Linked DNA regions of Thiosocius teredinicola. The protein of the gene in region 2 interacts with the protein of the main gene of each other region in a pairwise test. Links are inferred from orthologs where the notes say so. Each region holds a gene or a part of one and is shown on either strand. Other genes may lie near its edges.

Region 1 (7,500 bases), 2.8 Mb from region 2 along the record:
GGCCGCAAAACAGATGGTCTCATTCAGCGTTGGGTGCGGATGGATGGTCAGGCCGATGTCTTCGGCATCTGCGCCCATCTCCAGGCCGAGCACCGTCTCACCGATCAGCTCGCCCGCGTTGCGCCCAACGATACCTGCACCGAGCAGACGCTTGGTTTTGGCATCGAAGATCAGCTTGGTCATGCCTTCTTCACGCCCAATGCCGAGCGCGCGGCCGGATGCGGCCCAGGGGAAGACGCCTTTTTCGATCTCGATACCCTGCGCTTTCGCGTCGATCTCGGTCAGGCCCATCCAGGCGACTTCCGGGTCGGTATAGGCGACCGAGGGGATGGTCAGCGGATCGAACAGCGCCGGCAGACCGGCGATCACCTCGGCGGCCACCTTGGCTTCGTGCGTCGCCTTGTGCGCCAGCATCGGGTTACCGACGACGTCACCGATGGCAAAGATGTGCGGCACATTGGTGCGCATCTTGTCGTCGGTCGGAATGAAACCACGCTCGTCGACTTTGACGCCTGCGGCCTCGGCGTTGATCTGCTTGCCGTTCGGTGAACGGCCGACGGCGACCAGCACTCGGTCGTAGACCTTCGACTCGGGCGCCTTATCGCCCTCGAACGAGACCTTGAGCCCACTCTTCTGCGCCTTGATGTCGCTGACCTTGGTCTTCAGCATGATACTGTCGACCTGTTTTTCAAGGCGCTTTTGCAGCGGACGCACCAGGTCGCGGTCACAGCCTGGAATCAGGCCGTCCTGCAATTCAACGATATCGATCTCGCTGCCCAGCGTCGCGTACACGGTAGCCATCTCAAGACCGATGATGCCGCCACCGACGATCAGCATCTTCTTCGGCACGTCTTCAAGGGCAAGCGCGCCGGTCGAGTTGATCAGGCGCGGATCATCATTCGGGAAACCGGGGATCTTCACCGCGCTGGAACCGCACGCGATGATGCAATGTTCGAATTCGATACGGGTCAGGCCGTCATCGGTCTGCACTTCGAGATGGCGCGGATCGGTGAACTTGCCGACACCGGTCACCACCTGCACCTTGCGTTGCTTGGCCAGCGCCGCCAGGCCGCCGGTCAGCTTGCCGACAACCTTGTCTTTGCCGGCGCGCATCTTGTCCAGATCGATCTTCGGCTGCGTGTAACGCACACCCATGTGTTCGAGCTCGGCAACCTCGTTGATCACCTCGGCGGTGTGCAGCAGCGCCTTCGATGGGATACAGCCAACATTGAGACAAACACCGCCGAGGCTCGCATAGCGTTCTACCAACACCACCTGCTTGCCGAGGTCGGCTGCGCGAAAAGCCGCCGTGTAACCTCCGGGCCCGGCGCCCAACACCACCACCTGGGTACGGATATCCGCGACTTCGCCTTGCTTGCTCATAAAAGTTCCTCTATCCCAAATCTCTGCGCGACCCGACGCAATTATGGACCTTCGTAGTACAGCACATACTCGAGATCTCGTTTGACGGCAGGCATTAACGCAGCATTTCAGCCAGTGTGCACGGCAACGATGTCAATGCTGTGCATTGCGTGCCGAACATTAGCCGACACTAAAGCAGCAGACGCCGGATGTCGCCCAACAGCTCACCCAGATAGGTCGTGAAACGCACCCCTTCAGCGCCGTCGATCACGCGGTGATCGTACGACAGGCTGAACGGCATCATCAGTCGTGGTTCAAAGGTTGAACCGTCCCACTTGGGTTTCATCTCGGCACGCGAAACACCGAGAATCGCAACCTCCGGCGCATTCACGATCGGCGTGAACTGCGTGCCGCCGATACCGCCGAGGCTCGAGATCGACAGGCAGCCGCCCTGCATATCACCCGGTGCAAGCTTGCCCTCGCGCGCCTTGCCGCTGACCGTGCCCAGGTCGGCGGCGAGGTCGAAGATGCCCTTCTTGTCGACGTCGCGGATCACCGGCACGACCAGGCCGTTGGGGGTGTCGACCGCCACGCCGATGTGCACGTACTTCTTCATGATCAACGCCTCGCCATCGGGCGACAGCGAACTGTTGAACTGCGGATAGGCCTCGAGTGCCTTGCACACCGCCTTCATCAGGAACGGCATGAAGGTGAGCTTGACGTCGGCCTTGGCCGCGGCATCTTTCTGCGATTTGCGAAACGCTTCGAGCTCGGTGATGTCCGCCTCGTCGAACTGGGTAACGTGCGGCACGTTCAGCCAGGCACGATGCAGATGTGCGCCACTGAGTTTTTTGATCCGACCCAGAGGCTTTTCTTCGATCTCACCGAACTTGGAGAAGTCCACCGCCGGAATGCTCGGTAGCTGCACGCCACCCCCACCTGCCGATGCAGCCGCCGTCGGCGAGCCTTCGGCCAATGCGCGCTTGACGAAGTTCTGCACGTCGTCCTTGATCACGCGACCCTTTGGCCCGCTGCCGTCGACATAGTGCAGATCGACACCCAGTTCGCGGGCGAAGCGGCGTACGCCCGGGCTGGCATGCGGATTCTTGCGTGGCGCATCGGACGGGCGTGCGATCACCGGGCGGCGCAATGGCTCTTTCTCGCCGGGCGCCCTGGCCGGTTCCGCCGGGGCCTCTGCTGCCGCCGACGTCTGCACCGGCGGTTCACTCGGCGCACTCGGTGCCGCTGCCGGTGCAGCGCCGCCGCCCAACGTTTCCATCGTACCTAGCAGATCGCCTTCGTTGACCTTGTCGCCGATCTTGACTGCGATCGACTTGATCGTGCCGGCGAACGGCGCCGGGATCTCCATGGTCGCCTTGTCGCTCTCCAACGTCATCAACGACTGTTCGGCCTCGACCGTATCGCCTTCGCTGACCAGGATCTCGATGATCTCCACGTCGTGAAAATCGCCGATGTGCGGCAAGGGCACGTCGCGCACCTCGGGTTCGCCACTCGGCGCGTCGGCTGCAACCGCCGGTTCGGTTGTCGCAGCTGGGGCCGGCGCGGTGGTCGGCGCTGGCGACTCTTCGGCCTGCGGCTCGGCTGCCTGGGTGTCGGCAGCCGCCGCGTCCGCCGATGCGCCGTCGCCGGCCTCGAGGGTAACGATCAGGTCGCCCTGGTTAATCTTATCGCCGACCGCCACCTTCACTTCGGCGATCACGCCGGCCTGCGGCGCCGGTATATCCATGCTCGCCTTGTCGCTCTCCAAGGTCAGCAGGGAGTCTTCGGCCTCTACCGTGTCGCCCGGCTTGACCAGGATCTCGATGACCTCCACGTCGTGAAAATCACCGATATCGGGCAACAACACATCGATTATCTGTGCCACGTTACTGTCTCCGTATCACTGTCTGTGCTGGCTATTCGCTGTCACTCAGACAGTCGCGGGGTTGGGCTTGTCGGGGTCGATCTTGTAGGCCTTGATCGCCTGCGCGACCAGGCTGGTATCGACCTCACCGACATCGGCGAGCGCCTTCAGGGCCGCCACGACGACATAGTGGCGATTGACCTCGAAGAACTTGCGCAGCTGCGAACGAAGGTCGGACCGGCCGAAGCCATCGGTACCGAGCGTCAGGTAGTGCCGGTCGCCGAGGTACGGTCGGATCTGCTCCGGGAAACTGCGGATATAGTCGGTCGCCGCAACCGCCGGGCCTTTCTTGTCGTCCAGCATCTGGCTGACATAGGGCACGCGCGGCTTGTCCATCGGATGCAGCATGTTCCAACGTTCTGCATCGATCGCGTCACGCTGCAGCTCGGTGAAGCTGGTCACGCTCCACACGTCGGCGGCGACGTTCCACTCGTCTTCGAGCAGGGCTGCAGCGGCGATGACCTCACGCAGGATCGTGCCCGACCCCATCAGCTGCACACGCTTCTTCTTGCGCGATCCCTGACGGTACAGATACATGCCCTTGATGATGCCGTCGGCGACATCGTCCGGCATCTCCGGCTGCACATAGTTTTCGTTCATGACGGTGACGTAATAGAAGACGTTGTGCTGCTCCTCGTACATCTTCTTCATGCCGTCGTGCAGGATCACTGCGAGTTCGTAGGCGAACGTGGGGTCATAGGCGCGGCAGTTCGGGATGAACGCCGCCTGCAGATGACTATGGCCATCCTGGTGCTGCAGACCTTCGCCCGCCAAGGTCGTCCGACCGGCGGTACCGCCGAGCAGGAAGCCACGCGCCTGCATGTCGCCGGCCGCCCAGGCCAGATCGCCGACACGCTGGAAGCCGAACATCGAGTAATAGATGTAGAACGGAATCATCGTGACGCCGTTGTTGCTGTACGACGTGGCAGCCGCGATCCATGACGACATCGCGCCGGCCTCGTTGATCCCTTCCTGCAGGATCTGGCCTTTCTTGTCTTCGCGGTAGTACATCACCTGATCGGAATCGACCGGCTTGTACAACTGGCCGACCGACGAATAGATGCCAAGCTGACGGAACATGCCCTCCATACCGAAGGTGCGTGCCTCGTCCGGCACGATCGGCACAACGAATTTACCGATGTCCTTGTCGCGCGTCAGGCTCGACAGGAAGCGCACGAACGCCATCGTGGTCGACATCTCGCGGTCGCCGCTGCCTTCGAGCAAGGCTTTGAAGGTATCCAGCGCAGGCACCTTGAGCGGCTTGGCTTCGGCGCGTCGACTCGGGATGTAGCCGCCGAGCTTGTTGCGACGCTCGTGCAGATAGGCCATCTCAGGGCCATCGGTCGGCGGCTTGAAGTACGGCGCTGGACCGATCTGGTCGTCGGGGATCGGGATATTGAAGCGGTCGCGGAACGCACGCAGCGCCTCTTCACCCATCTTTTTCTGCGAGTGGGTGATGTTCTGCCCCTCGCCGGCCTCGCCCATGCCGTACCCTTTGACGGTCTTGGCGAGGATGACGGTCGGCTGCCCCTGGTGCGAGGTCGCCGCTGCGTACGCCGCGTGGACCTTGATCGGATCGTGACCGCCACGGTTCAGGCGCCAAATATCCTCGTCGGTCAGGTTGGCGACCATCGCGGCCAACTCGGGGTACTTGCCGAAGAAGTGCTCGCGCACGTAGGCACCGCCGTGCGCTTTGTAGGCCTGATAGTCGCCGTCGACCGCCTCTTCCATGCGCTTGAGCAACAGGCCGTCCTTGTCGCGCGCCAAGAGCGGATCCCAGTAACCACCCCAGATCACCTTGATCACGTTCCAACCGGCACCACGGAACACCGCTTCGAGTTCCTGGATGATCTTGCCGTTGCCGCGCACCGGGCCATCGAGACGCTGCAGGTTGCAGTTGACGACGAACACCAGGTTATCGAGACGCTCGCGCGCAGCCAGCGAGATGGCGCCGAGCGATTCGGGCTCGTCCATCTCACCGTCGCCCATGAACGCCCACACCTTGCGGTCACCGGCATTCTGCAGACCGCGGTCGTGCAGGTAGCGCATGAAACGAGCCTGATAGATCGCCATCAGCGGACCCAGGCCCATCGACACCGTCGGGAACTGCCAGAAGTTGGGCATCAGCCAGGGGTGCGGATACGACGACAGGCCGCCGCCATCGACCTCCTGGCGGAACAGATTGAGCTGTTCTTCGCTGATCCGCCCCTCGAGGAAGGCGCGCGCATAGATGCCGGGCGCCGAGTGTCCCTGGTAGAAGATCAGGTCGCCTTCCTGGCTCTCGTTGGTCGCACGGAAGAAGTGGTTGAAGCCGACGTCGAACAAGGTGGCGCTGGACGCAAAACTGGCGATGTGGCCGCCAAGCTCGGTCGCCTTGCGATTCGCCTGCACCACCATCGCCATCGCGTTCCAGCGAACGAAGGAGCTGATGCGCCGCTCGATCGACTGATCACCCGGATAGGCATCCTGGCGGGTCACGGGGATCGTATTCAGATACGCGGTATTCGCGCTGTACGGCAGGTAGGCGCCTGAGCGGCGCGCCTTGTCGATCAGCTTTTCGAGCAGGAAGTGGGCGCGGTCCGGGCCCTCGTTCTCGAGCACACCTTCAAGTGCGTCGAGCCATTCCTGTGTTTCCTGGGGGTCCAGATCCGGTTTCACGGCCATAGTGCTGCGCTTCCAACGGGTTGATCGGAGACGTGTTCGGGTAAAGAAAGCTGTTCGGCACGCCAAATATGGGGGGCAAGTAAAGCAGATCGTTTGCAAACATGCCAATGCAAATTTCAATAATCTTTATTTTTCAGCAATTTAACGTTTTTCTGACTATAGACAATCGTCCTAAAAATGTGCACAAATGTAGGTCGTTTCGGTATTTTTCTGCGACTTTTCAGTGCGATAGACCAGCCCACGCGGGCCGCAAGCGCACCGTCAATGGGCGGGCAGCCGGCGTCGTTCGCAGCTATCGATGCAGACTGACCGGCGTCATACGACCAGCCACGCCAGCACCGCGTAGCGCGCGAATTTGCCGATGGCGACCATGACGGTGAACAACCAAAGGCGCACTTGCAGCAGGCCGGCGGCCAGGCACAAGGGATCACCAACGACCGGTAGCCAGGCGAGCAACAGCGTCGGCGTACCCCACCGTTGAAACCACCGCTCGGCGCGGCGTAGCGCACCCTCATCGATGCGCAACCAGCGCTGCAACACCAGATTGCCGCCGCGACCGATCGCATAGGTCGACAGGCTGCCGAGCAGATTGCCGACGGCGGCAACCACGACCAAGGCTGCGGGATCCCCGCCGCCCTGCTCGATGCGCAGCAGCAGCAAGGCCTCAGAACTGCCGGGTAGCAGCGTGGCGGAGAGGAAGGCGCTGAAGAAGAGAGTCCAGTCCAAGGGAGGCACGTTGAACAGATGAGCGGGACAGCCCGCGCGAACAGTTTACCCTTCCGCCCGCACCTGTCTGTCGCAGACGCGAGCCGAAAAAAAAACGCCCGGCCATGCCGGGCGTTTTCTATTTGCTGAATGCCAGCGAAGTGCAGATTAGATCTGCTTGCAGCCCTGCTGCATCTGAGCGCGTCGCTCTTCCATCGCCTTCTTCATTTCTTCCATCTTGGCCTGCATGGCAGCCTTCTGCTCTTCCTGCTTGGCCTTCATAGACTCAAGACGCTGCTTCATATCAGCCGACATTTCAGGTGCCTTGGGCGCTTCGAAAGCTACCGGGCGAGTCATCGGCTTGAAGCAGTTGCCGGTCATTTCCGGGCGTTCAGCGCGAGCGAACTCAGGCATCGGCGGACGCTCAGGACGCTGCATGTCGAACTTCGGCATTTCCGGGCGCTCCGGACGGGTCATCTCGGGCATCGCGAATTCCGGCATCTCGGGAGCGCGGAACTGCATCTGCTGAGGAGCCTGAGCAGCGTACTGCTCAGCTGCCTTGCGCTGGGCTTCTTGCGCAGCCTTGAAGGCCTCGGCCTGCTTGGCAGCATACTGTTCGGCTGCCTTGCGCTGAGCTTCTACGGCTTTCGCCTGCTGCTCGGCCATGGCTTCCTGCTGTTCCTTGGTCATCGTCGGCGCGGTATAGGCCGGTGCACCGTAAGGCGCTGCCCAGTAAGGCGCGTTGTAGTTGTAGCCACGGCCATAGCCGTCGCCGTAACCGTAGCCATTGCCGTAACCGCGCATGTTGGTGTGGCCGCGGCCCGAGAAGTTCATGCTGAAGGTGC
Region 2 (7,983 bases):
CAGGCGCTGGTCGCGCTCCTCGGCTTGTGCCCCTTGCTTGCAGTGTCGAATACCCTGATCAACGGGCTCGGTCTTGGGCTGGCTACCACCGCGGTACTTGCCTTGTCGAACGTATCGGTCTCGATCATTCGCAACTGGGTGCGTCCCGAGATCCGTCTACCGGTATTCGTTCTGATCATCGCGTCGTTCGTCACCACCGTCGAGTTGGTCATGAACGCGTATTTTCATGGCTTGTACAAGGTACTGGGCATCTTCATTCCACTGATCGTGACCAACTGCGCCATCATCGGCCGCGCCGAGGCCTTCGCCTCGCGCAACGCCGTCCCGCGCGCGCTGGTCGATGGCCTGTCGATCGGCATCGGTTTCACACTGGCGCTGGTCGTCCTGGGCGGCAGCCGCGAACTCATCGGGCAAGGCACCCTGTTCGATGGCGCGCACCTGATGTTCGGCGAGTTCGCGCGTGACTGGCGCTGGACCATCGACGACGAATACCCGGGTATCCTGCTGGCGGTGTTGCCACCCGGAGCATTCATGGGCCTGGGCATGATGATCGCGTTGAAGAACATCATCGACAAACGGTTCGGCCAGCGCAAAGCGGCGGTCGTCACGACGACCGAGCCGGTGGCGACAAGCTCATAGCGACGGCGGCGACGCCGCATCGCTGCCCGTTAGTGCGGGGCCCGTCGCAAATCGCCTGAGCGGTCGTCCCCTGTGCCGCTCGGTTCGCGCACACTCGAGTCAACGGCTGAAAGGAGATACCCGTGTCGCTACGATTCACCCTCTTTTTGACGGTCCTGTCCCTTTGCTTGGCCTCCTTGGTCGCAACGGCGCAGGATGCGACCCAAACCACGACGCAGCCAACAGCCCAAGACGCAGCGAAAAACGCGCTGGCCGTAGAACTGCTGGAAATCACGGAATCGCGCAAGCTGGTCGACCAGATGATTCCGCAAGTGAAAACCCAGATGAAAACAATGTTCCGCCAGATGTTGGGCAACCAGCAACTGGATGAGGACCTGTTGGTCGTGTTCGACAAGTACAGCGAACGCATGGTCGATCTCCTCAAACAGGAAATGCGCTGGGAGAAGCTCGAACCGCACTATGTGCAGATCTACGTCGACGTGTTCAGCGAAGACGAGCTGCGCGACCTGATCGCGTTCTACCGCACGCCGCTCGGGCAGAAAATGCTGGAGAAGATGCCGCAGATCATGCAGGCCTCGCTGGCTATCTCACAGCAACAGATGAGGGACATCCTGCCGCAGATTCAGTCACTGGGTGTAGAGATGGCCACCGAGATGCAAGCGGTGAAGGCACAACGCAAAAGCGAATGACCTCGCTCGACCCACACCAGCCATTCGAGCTCGAGATTGCCGTCTGCCCGGATGACATCGATCTGCTCGACCACGTCAACAACGTGATCTATCTACGCTGGGTTCAGGACGCCGCAGTTGCACACTGGGTTGCGGCCGCCAACGATGAAGAGAAAGCGGCGTTGCTGTGGGTGGTCGTTCGCCATGAGATCGATTACAAGCGACCGGCGACCGCCGCGGATGTGGTCATCGCCCGCACCTGGGTCGGCGAAGCCGATCAGCGTACGTTCGAACGCCACACCGAGATCATCCGCAAACGCGACAACAAGCTACTCGCCAGAGCGCGCACCTTGTGGCGGCCGATCGATGCCGTCAGCAGACACCCCATCGCGGTCGACGAACAGGTCTACCAACGCTTCTCAAGCAACCACGCCTCGAGTTGAGCCCCACTCGGCGGCCTAGGAACGGCACGGAATACCGTAACGCAGAATCAGCTCCTGCAGCACATGCGGGTCGACCGGCTTGGTCAGAAAGTCGTCCATGCCGGCCAGCATGCATTCCGATCTGGCGTCTTCAGCGGCATTCGCGGTCAGCGCAATGATCGGCAGGTGGTCGCCCACAGCCTCCTGCTTGCGATAGGCGCGGGTAAAGTCGATACCGTCCATCTTGGGCATGCGCAGATCGATGAATGCCAGATCGAAGTCTCCGGACTTCGCCGCCTCGAATGCCGCCTTGCCGTCGCGCACCAGCGTCACGTCGCAGCCTACCTTGCGCAACAGGCTGTAGATCAGCTTGGCATTGATGTCGTCGTCTTCGGCGACCAGCAGGCGCCCGACAACACCGGTGATCTGCGGCATCGGCGCAGTCAGATCGGCGGCAAAATCTTCGACACTCTCGGGCGCCACGACGCTGGCCATGGCCTGCCACAACTGCACACTATTGATCGGCTTGAACGCGCGCCCGGACATCATGCCGCCGATCGGCGGCTTACGCCGGGGGTAGTGCAGGTAAACGATCGGCGCGTCGCTGCCGAGCACCTTGTGTACCAGATTGCCGACCCGATCGAGGTCGACGCCGCGCGGTTCATCGACGACCAGCACCAGGCGACGCCCCGGACCCTGGCTCTCGCCGGACAAGGCACCCAGTTGATCGATGCTGCCGACAATCTCGGTATGCATGCCGGCGGCTTCGCAGGTCTCGGCGATCGCGTCGGCGCTCTCCCGGTTCTGCTCGAAGATCAATACCCGCACACCGCGCAATACGCCGGGCGCCTTGGGTGGCGTCGACGAGGACGACTGCAGGAACGGCAGCTTCACCCAGAAGGTACTGCCCTTGCCTTCCTCGCTCTCAACACCGATTGCGCCGTCCATCAGGCGCGCCAGGTCGCGCGCAATCGCCGTGCCCAGACCGGTGCCGCCATGCCGGCGTGTCGACGACAGATCACCTTGCCAGAAACTGTCGAACACGTGCCGCACACGGTCGGCGGAGATGCCGATACCGGTATCCCGGATAACCACCTGCAGATAGGGCTTGGCAATGTCGTCGTCGGCAGGCATGACGCGCGCCGAAACGACGATGAAACCTTCATCGGTGAACTTGGCGGCATTGCCGACCAGATTGAACAGGATCTGGCGGAAACGCAGTTCGTCACCGTACACATATTCAGGAACGTCGGGGGCAATCTGGCAGATCAGCTCGACGCCTTTCTCGACCGCCTGATTGCTCAACGCCCAACAGGTCTCGTTGATCGAATCGCGAATCACGAACTTGCCCGGCTTGAGTTCGAGCTTGCCGGCATCGATCTTGGACAGGTCGAGAATGTCGCCGATCAGTGCCTGCAACACATCGGCCGAGGTGTTGATCGAATCGAGGTACTCGCGTTGCTCGTCGTCGAGCTTGGTGCGCTTGAGCAGCCCCGCCATACCGATCACACCGGACAGCGGCGTGCGCAGTTCGTGGGTCATGGTGGCGAGAAAATCGCCGCGCGCCCGGTTCGCAGCCTCCGCCGCCTGCTTGGCAGACTGCAGTTTGCGCAACAGGGTGTACTCGTAGGCCGGCAACACCACCAACACCAGCGACACGAACAGCACCTCGATCGGCTGCATTCGCCAGTCACCCAACAAGGCGGCTACGACCGCAAATGAAATCAGGCTGCCGACCGAGGCGACCAGCAGGTTGTTCTTGCCGTAACGCATGCCCTGCGACAGGAACGATACCGCGTACAGCAGATAGTAAGGGCCGGTCGCGTCGCCGGTGAGATAGATCGACCCCGTCGTGCCGCTCAGATCAGCCAGAATGCTGGCGTAGGTACGCCAGCGCAGCGTTTCGGGCCGCAGGATCGTACTGATCAGGATGGTGACGAACCAGACGAAATGGATGCTGAACAACAAGGCATACTGCTGCCAGGTGAAGTCGTAGCTGCCGATCCACCCAGCGATACCCACCATCGTGACCATGAACACCCAGATCGCCAGCCGCACGAGCGCCGACTGAAACTCCTGCGACGAACGTATCTGCGCGGGTATTTGCATGCGAAGCATCGATTGTCCCTGCCGCAGCCGGCCACCTCCCCATCGTGACCCGACTACCGTTAATTTTTTCTTTGTCTCTGATCCGGAGACGTCATTGTCAACCAGCCCGGCTGCCCCAGCGGACATGTTGTGATCGGGGCTTGAGCGCCTTGCCGGCAAAAGAGCACAACCTGCCACGTCGCTCGCCACGCCGCAAGCGGTAGACGCGCGGCGCGCCGAAGCGACCCCGGGAAGGACCGCCATACATGGCATTAGCGCAACAGTTCTAGGATGATAGCAACCCGCGGACACCTGATGCGTGACCGCCTTCGTCGACCAGAGCCAGTACCCCGGTAAAGCACATGAACAAGGCCAAGCGCCAGGAAATTTTCGAAAGACTTAGAGCCGCCAACCCCGCGCCGACCACCGAGCTGGTTTATTCATCACCGTTTGAGTTGCTGATCGCCGTCATACTCTCTGCCCAGGCGACCGACAAGGGTGTCAACAAGGCGACCGCCAAATTGTTTCCGGTCGCCAACACGCCTGAGACGATCCATGCGCTCGGTGTCGATGGATTGAAGGAATACATCAAGACCATCGGCCTGTACAACAGCAAGGCGGAGAACGTCATCAAGACGTGCCAGGCGCTGATCGAGCAACACGCCGGCGAGGTGCCCGACAACCGCGCCGATCTCGAAGCCCTGCCGGGTGTCGGCCGCAAAACCGCCAACGTGGTCCTCAATACGGCGTTCGGCGAACCCACCATGGCGGTCGATACGCACATCTTCCGCGTCGCCAACCGAACCGGTATCGCGCCTGGCAAGACCGTGTTGCAGGTCGAGAAACGCCTGCTGCGACTCATCCCCAAGGAATTCCTGCACGATGCCCACCACTGGCTGATCCTGCACGGCCGTTACACCTGCCTGGCGCGCAAGCCGCGATGCGGCTCCTGCCTGATCGAGGACCTGTGCGAATACCGTCACAAAACCGCCTGAACGCTGCACGCCGAAAACGCGCGGGGTGTCATCGCGCACATCTCTGTCTATGCTTGCCCTGACCACTTTGATTTCGCACAGGGACAGTTGCTGTGGCACCATGCGGCATCGCCGATAACATACCTTGGTCTCGATGTTCGGACAGAATCGCGACGAGTTGCGTCGCTTCTTTCGCCAAGCCTGGGAGAAACGCACGCAGGGCCTCCCCCTACAGCCGCTTGAACAGCTCGTGGCCCAGGTGATCGAACTGCATCCCGAATACCACCGGCATCTCGCCGACGAACGCCAGTTGCAGCGTGATTTCACCCCCGACGACGGCGAGACCAACCCCTGGCTGCACATGGGCATGCATATCACCCTCGGCGAACAGGTGGCGAGCGATCGACCGCCGGGCATCCGCACGCAATATCAGCAATTGGTGAAACAGTTCGCCGACCAGCACGCAGCCGAACACGCCATGATGGACTGTCTCGGCGTGGTGCTGTGGGAGGCACAGCGCGCCGGCAGCATGCCGGACGAAGCGGCTTATCTCGAATGTCTTAGAAAACTGTCGAAATGAAATAACTCCGGAGCAAGCCCGGTCTTAGGCGGTGAACCCAGGGCGCAAAAGCGCGTCGAACAGTGACGACTCGCCCGACGGGTACAAAAAACGAAACTTTTTGCCGGACGCAGCCGGGAGACCAGCAGCGCACGGTTTGGAAAAACTGGCGACCATCCGGCACAAAAATTTCCGGCGTCCCAGACCACTGCAACTCATTAGGAGAGTGAAATGTCGAAGAAAACCATGAAACCGGTTGTTGCTGCTATTGGTGCTGCTTTCGCAGGTTCGATGCTGATGGCCGGTGCTGCCAACGCTGCCGCAAACCCGTTCTCGTTGAACGAGCTCAACGGCGGCTACACCCAGATCGCCGACAACCACGAAGGCAAGTGTGGCGGCTCGAAGGGCGAAGAAGGCAAGTGTGGTGCCGGTAAGTGCGGCGGCTCCAAGGGCGCCGAAGGCAAGTGCGGCGGTTCGAAAGACGCTGAAGGCAAGTGCGGCGCTGGCAAGTGCGGCGGCTCGAAAGACGCTGAAGGCAAGTGTGGCGCCGGCAAGTGCGGCGGCTCGAAGAAGGATGCCGAAGGCAAGTGCGGCGCTGGTAAGTGCGGCGGCTCGAAGTAATCCGACACCAGCCGGCGTGATCGCGGTAGAACTCACTGTTCGTGCCGCGTGACCGCATCCCGACAGACCCCGGCAACGGGGTCTGTCATTCAATGCGATGGGATCCGCGATGTCCAAGCACAAAAACACCCATGCCCGATACCCGGTCACCGGCGCCGGACTGGGCTTGCGCTTTGAGCTGATCGAACAGTTCAGAACCGATCCGCCGAAACAGGTCGACTTTCTCGAAGTCGCGCCGGAGAACTGGATTCGGGTCGGCGGCTCGCGCGGCAAGGCGCTACGTGAACTGACAGAGCAATACCCGCTCGTTTGTCACGGGCTTTCGTTATCGATCGGAGGTCCGGCACCGCTTGATGACGGCTTTCTGCACGACCTCAAGCATTTTCTCGACGTGAACCAGGCGCGCGTCTACACCGAACACCTGTCGTATTGCGGCGACAGCGGCCAGCTCTACGACCTGATGCCGATTCCGTTTTCCGAAGAGGCGGTTCACTACGTTGCTGCGCGCATCCGCCATGTGCAGGACGTGCTCGAGCGACGCATCGGCATGGAAAACGTCTCGACCTACGCCGTGCCGACGGGCGAGATGACCGAACTCGATTTCTTGACCGCAGTGCTCGAAGAGGCCGACTGCGGATTGCACCTCGACATCAATAATATCTTCGTCAACAGCGTCAACCACGGTTTCGATCCGTATGCCTATCTGGCCGGCATCCCGGCCGAACGCATCATGTACGCGCATATTGCCGGGCACTACCAAGAGGCCGACAACCTGCGAGTCGACACCCACGGCGAAGACGTGCTGCCCGAGGTCTGGGACATGCTGGATACGGCGTATGAACGCTACGGCGTGTTCCCCACCCTGCTCGAGCGCGATTTCAATATCCCGCCGCTCGACGAACTTCTCGGCGAGGTCGATCAGATCGTCAGCCGCCAGCAACGTTGGCAGGAGTCCGCTGATGTCGACGTCGCCTGAGTCGCCGATGCACACCTTTCAACGCCAACAGATGGCGTTCACTGCGCACATCCGCGACCCCGAGAACAACCCGCTGCCCGACGGCGTTACGTCGCGCCGCATGGGCGTCTATACCGAGTTGTTTTTCAACAACTTCAACGACCAGCTCTCGGGAAACTTCCCGGTTCTGCGGCGAATCACCGCCGACGAGCGCTGGCATGCCATGGTGCGCGATTTCATGATCCGGCATCGCGCAGCAACCCCGCTGTTCACCGAAGTTGGCCTGGAATTTATCGAGTACCTGCAGCAGGAACGCGAGCCTCAACCCGGCGACTGGCCGTTCATGGTCGAACTGGCGCACTACGAGTACGTCGAGCTGGCGGTGGCGATCAGCACCGCCGACGAAGAAGCGGTCGAATACGATCCGAACGGTGACCTCCTGCACGGGCGCCCCCTGGTCGGCCCGACGGCATGGAATCTCAGTTACCAATGGCCGGTGCACCAGATCGGCCCGGAATACCTGCCGGAAGAACTCCCGGCCGAACCGACCCACCTGGTCGTCTACCGTGACCGTCTCGACGAGATGCACTTTCTCGAGATCAACGCGGTGACGCAGCGCCTGCTGCAGCTATTGAAAGAAAACCCGGAGCATACCGGTCTCGATGTACTGAAGACGATTGCTGACGAGCTTGGCCACCCGCAACCGGATGCCGTGATTGCGGGAGGACTTGAACTCCTCAACGATCTTCACCGCCGCAACGTGATCCTGGGTACCCGCGTCTAGCGCGACTCGATCACCGTTCTTGTAAGAGCACATCGTTGCGGCCGAAGTAACAACACCAATTCGGGGACCGCAATGATCGGACTTTTCAACCGCCTGCAAGACATACTCGACAGCCTGCGTGCACTGGATTTTCTCGGCCCGCTGGCGATGCGGCTGTATCTGGTTCCTGTGTTCTGGATGGCCGGCACCAAGAAACTCGACGACATGGACAGCATCATCGCCTGGTTCGGCAATCCGGACTGGGGCCTGGGCCTGCCGATGCCGGAATTCATG

Evidence for each region. Proteins that work in one complex are often made in the same cells at the same time.
Region 1: the proteins of nth (region 2) and aceE interact in binary tests that used the Escherichia coli proteins (3 or more experiments, as listed by UniProt). The link is inferred for Thiosocius teredinicola from one-to-one orthologs.

What each region holds. Positions count from the first base shown.
Region 1 is NZ_CP019936.1:805,079-812,578, reverse strand. What follows is about bases 3,093-6,268. They hold aceE (pyruvate dehydrogenase (acetyl-transferring), homodimeric type), read right to left. Parts: upstream 5,951-6,268; coding sequence 3,293-5,950; downstream 3,093-3,292. Other genes in these bases: B1781_RS03780 (YqaA family protein), read right to left, coding at 6,266-6,268; aceF (dihydrolipoyllysine-residue acetyltransferase), read right to left, coding at 3,093-3,247. Outside these bases: lpdA (dihydrolipoyl dehydrogenase), read right to left, coding at 1-1,383; more of aceF, read right to left, coding at 1,553-3,092; more of B1781_RS03780, read right to left, coding at 6,269-6,685; B1781_RS23100 (sulfur globule family protein), read right to left, coding at 6,824-7,500. UniProt on the Escherichia coli protein: Component of the pyruvate dehydrogenase (PDH) complex, that catalyzes the overall conversion of pyruvate to acetyl-CoA and CO(2).
Region 2 is NZ_CP019936.1:3,613,785-3,621,767, forward strand. What follows is about bases 3,209-5,995. They hold nth (endonuclease III), read left to right. Parts: upstream 3,209-4,179; coding sequence 4,180-4,812; downstream 4,813-5,995. Other genes in these bases: B1781_RS17125 (response regulator), read right to left, coding at 3,209-3,847; B1781_RS17135 (DUF1841 family protein), read left to right, coding at 4,946-5,371; B1781_RS17140 (HvfA family oxazolone/thioamide-modified RiPP metallophore), read left to right, coding at 5,582-5,971. Also shown: B1781_RS17110 (electron transport complex subunit E), read left to right, coding at 1-639; B1781_RS17115 (DUF2059 domain-containing protein), read left to right, coding at 963-1,328; B1781_RS17120 (acyl-CoA thioesterase), read left to right, coding at 1,325-1,750; more of B1781_RS17125, read right to left, coding at 1,766-3,208; B1781_RS17145 (HvfB family MNIO-type RiPP peptide maturase), read left to right, coding at 6,081-6,947; B1781_RS17150 (HvfC family RiPP maturation protein), read left to right, coding at 6,931-7,710; B1781_RS17155 (HvfX family Cu-binding RiPP maturation protein), read left to right, coding at 7,783-7,983. UniProt on the Escherichia coli protein: DNA repair enzyme that has both DNA N-glycosylase activity and AP-lyase activity. The DNA N-glycosylase activity releases various damaged pyrimidines from DNA by cleaving the N-glycosidic bond, leaving an AP (apurinic/apyrimidinic) site.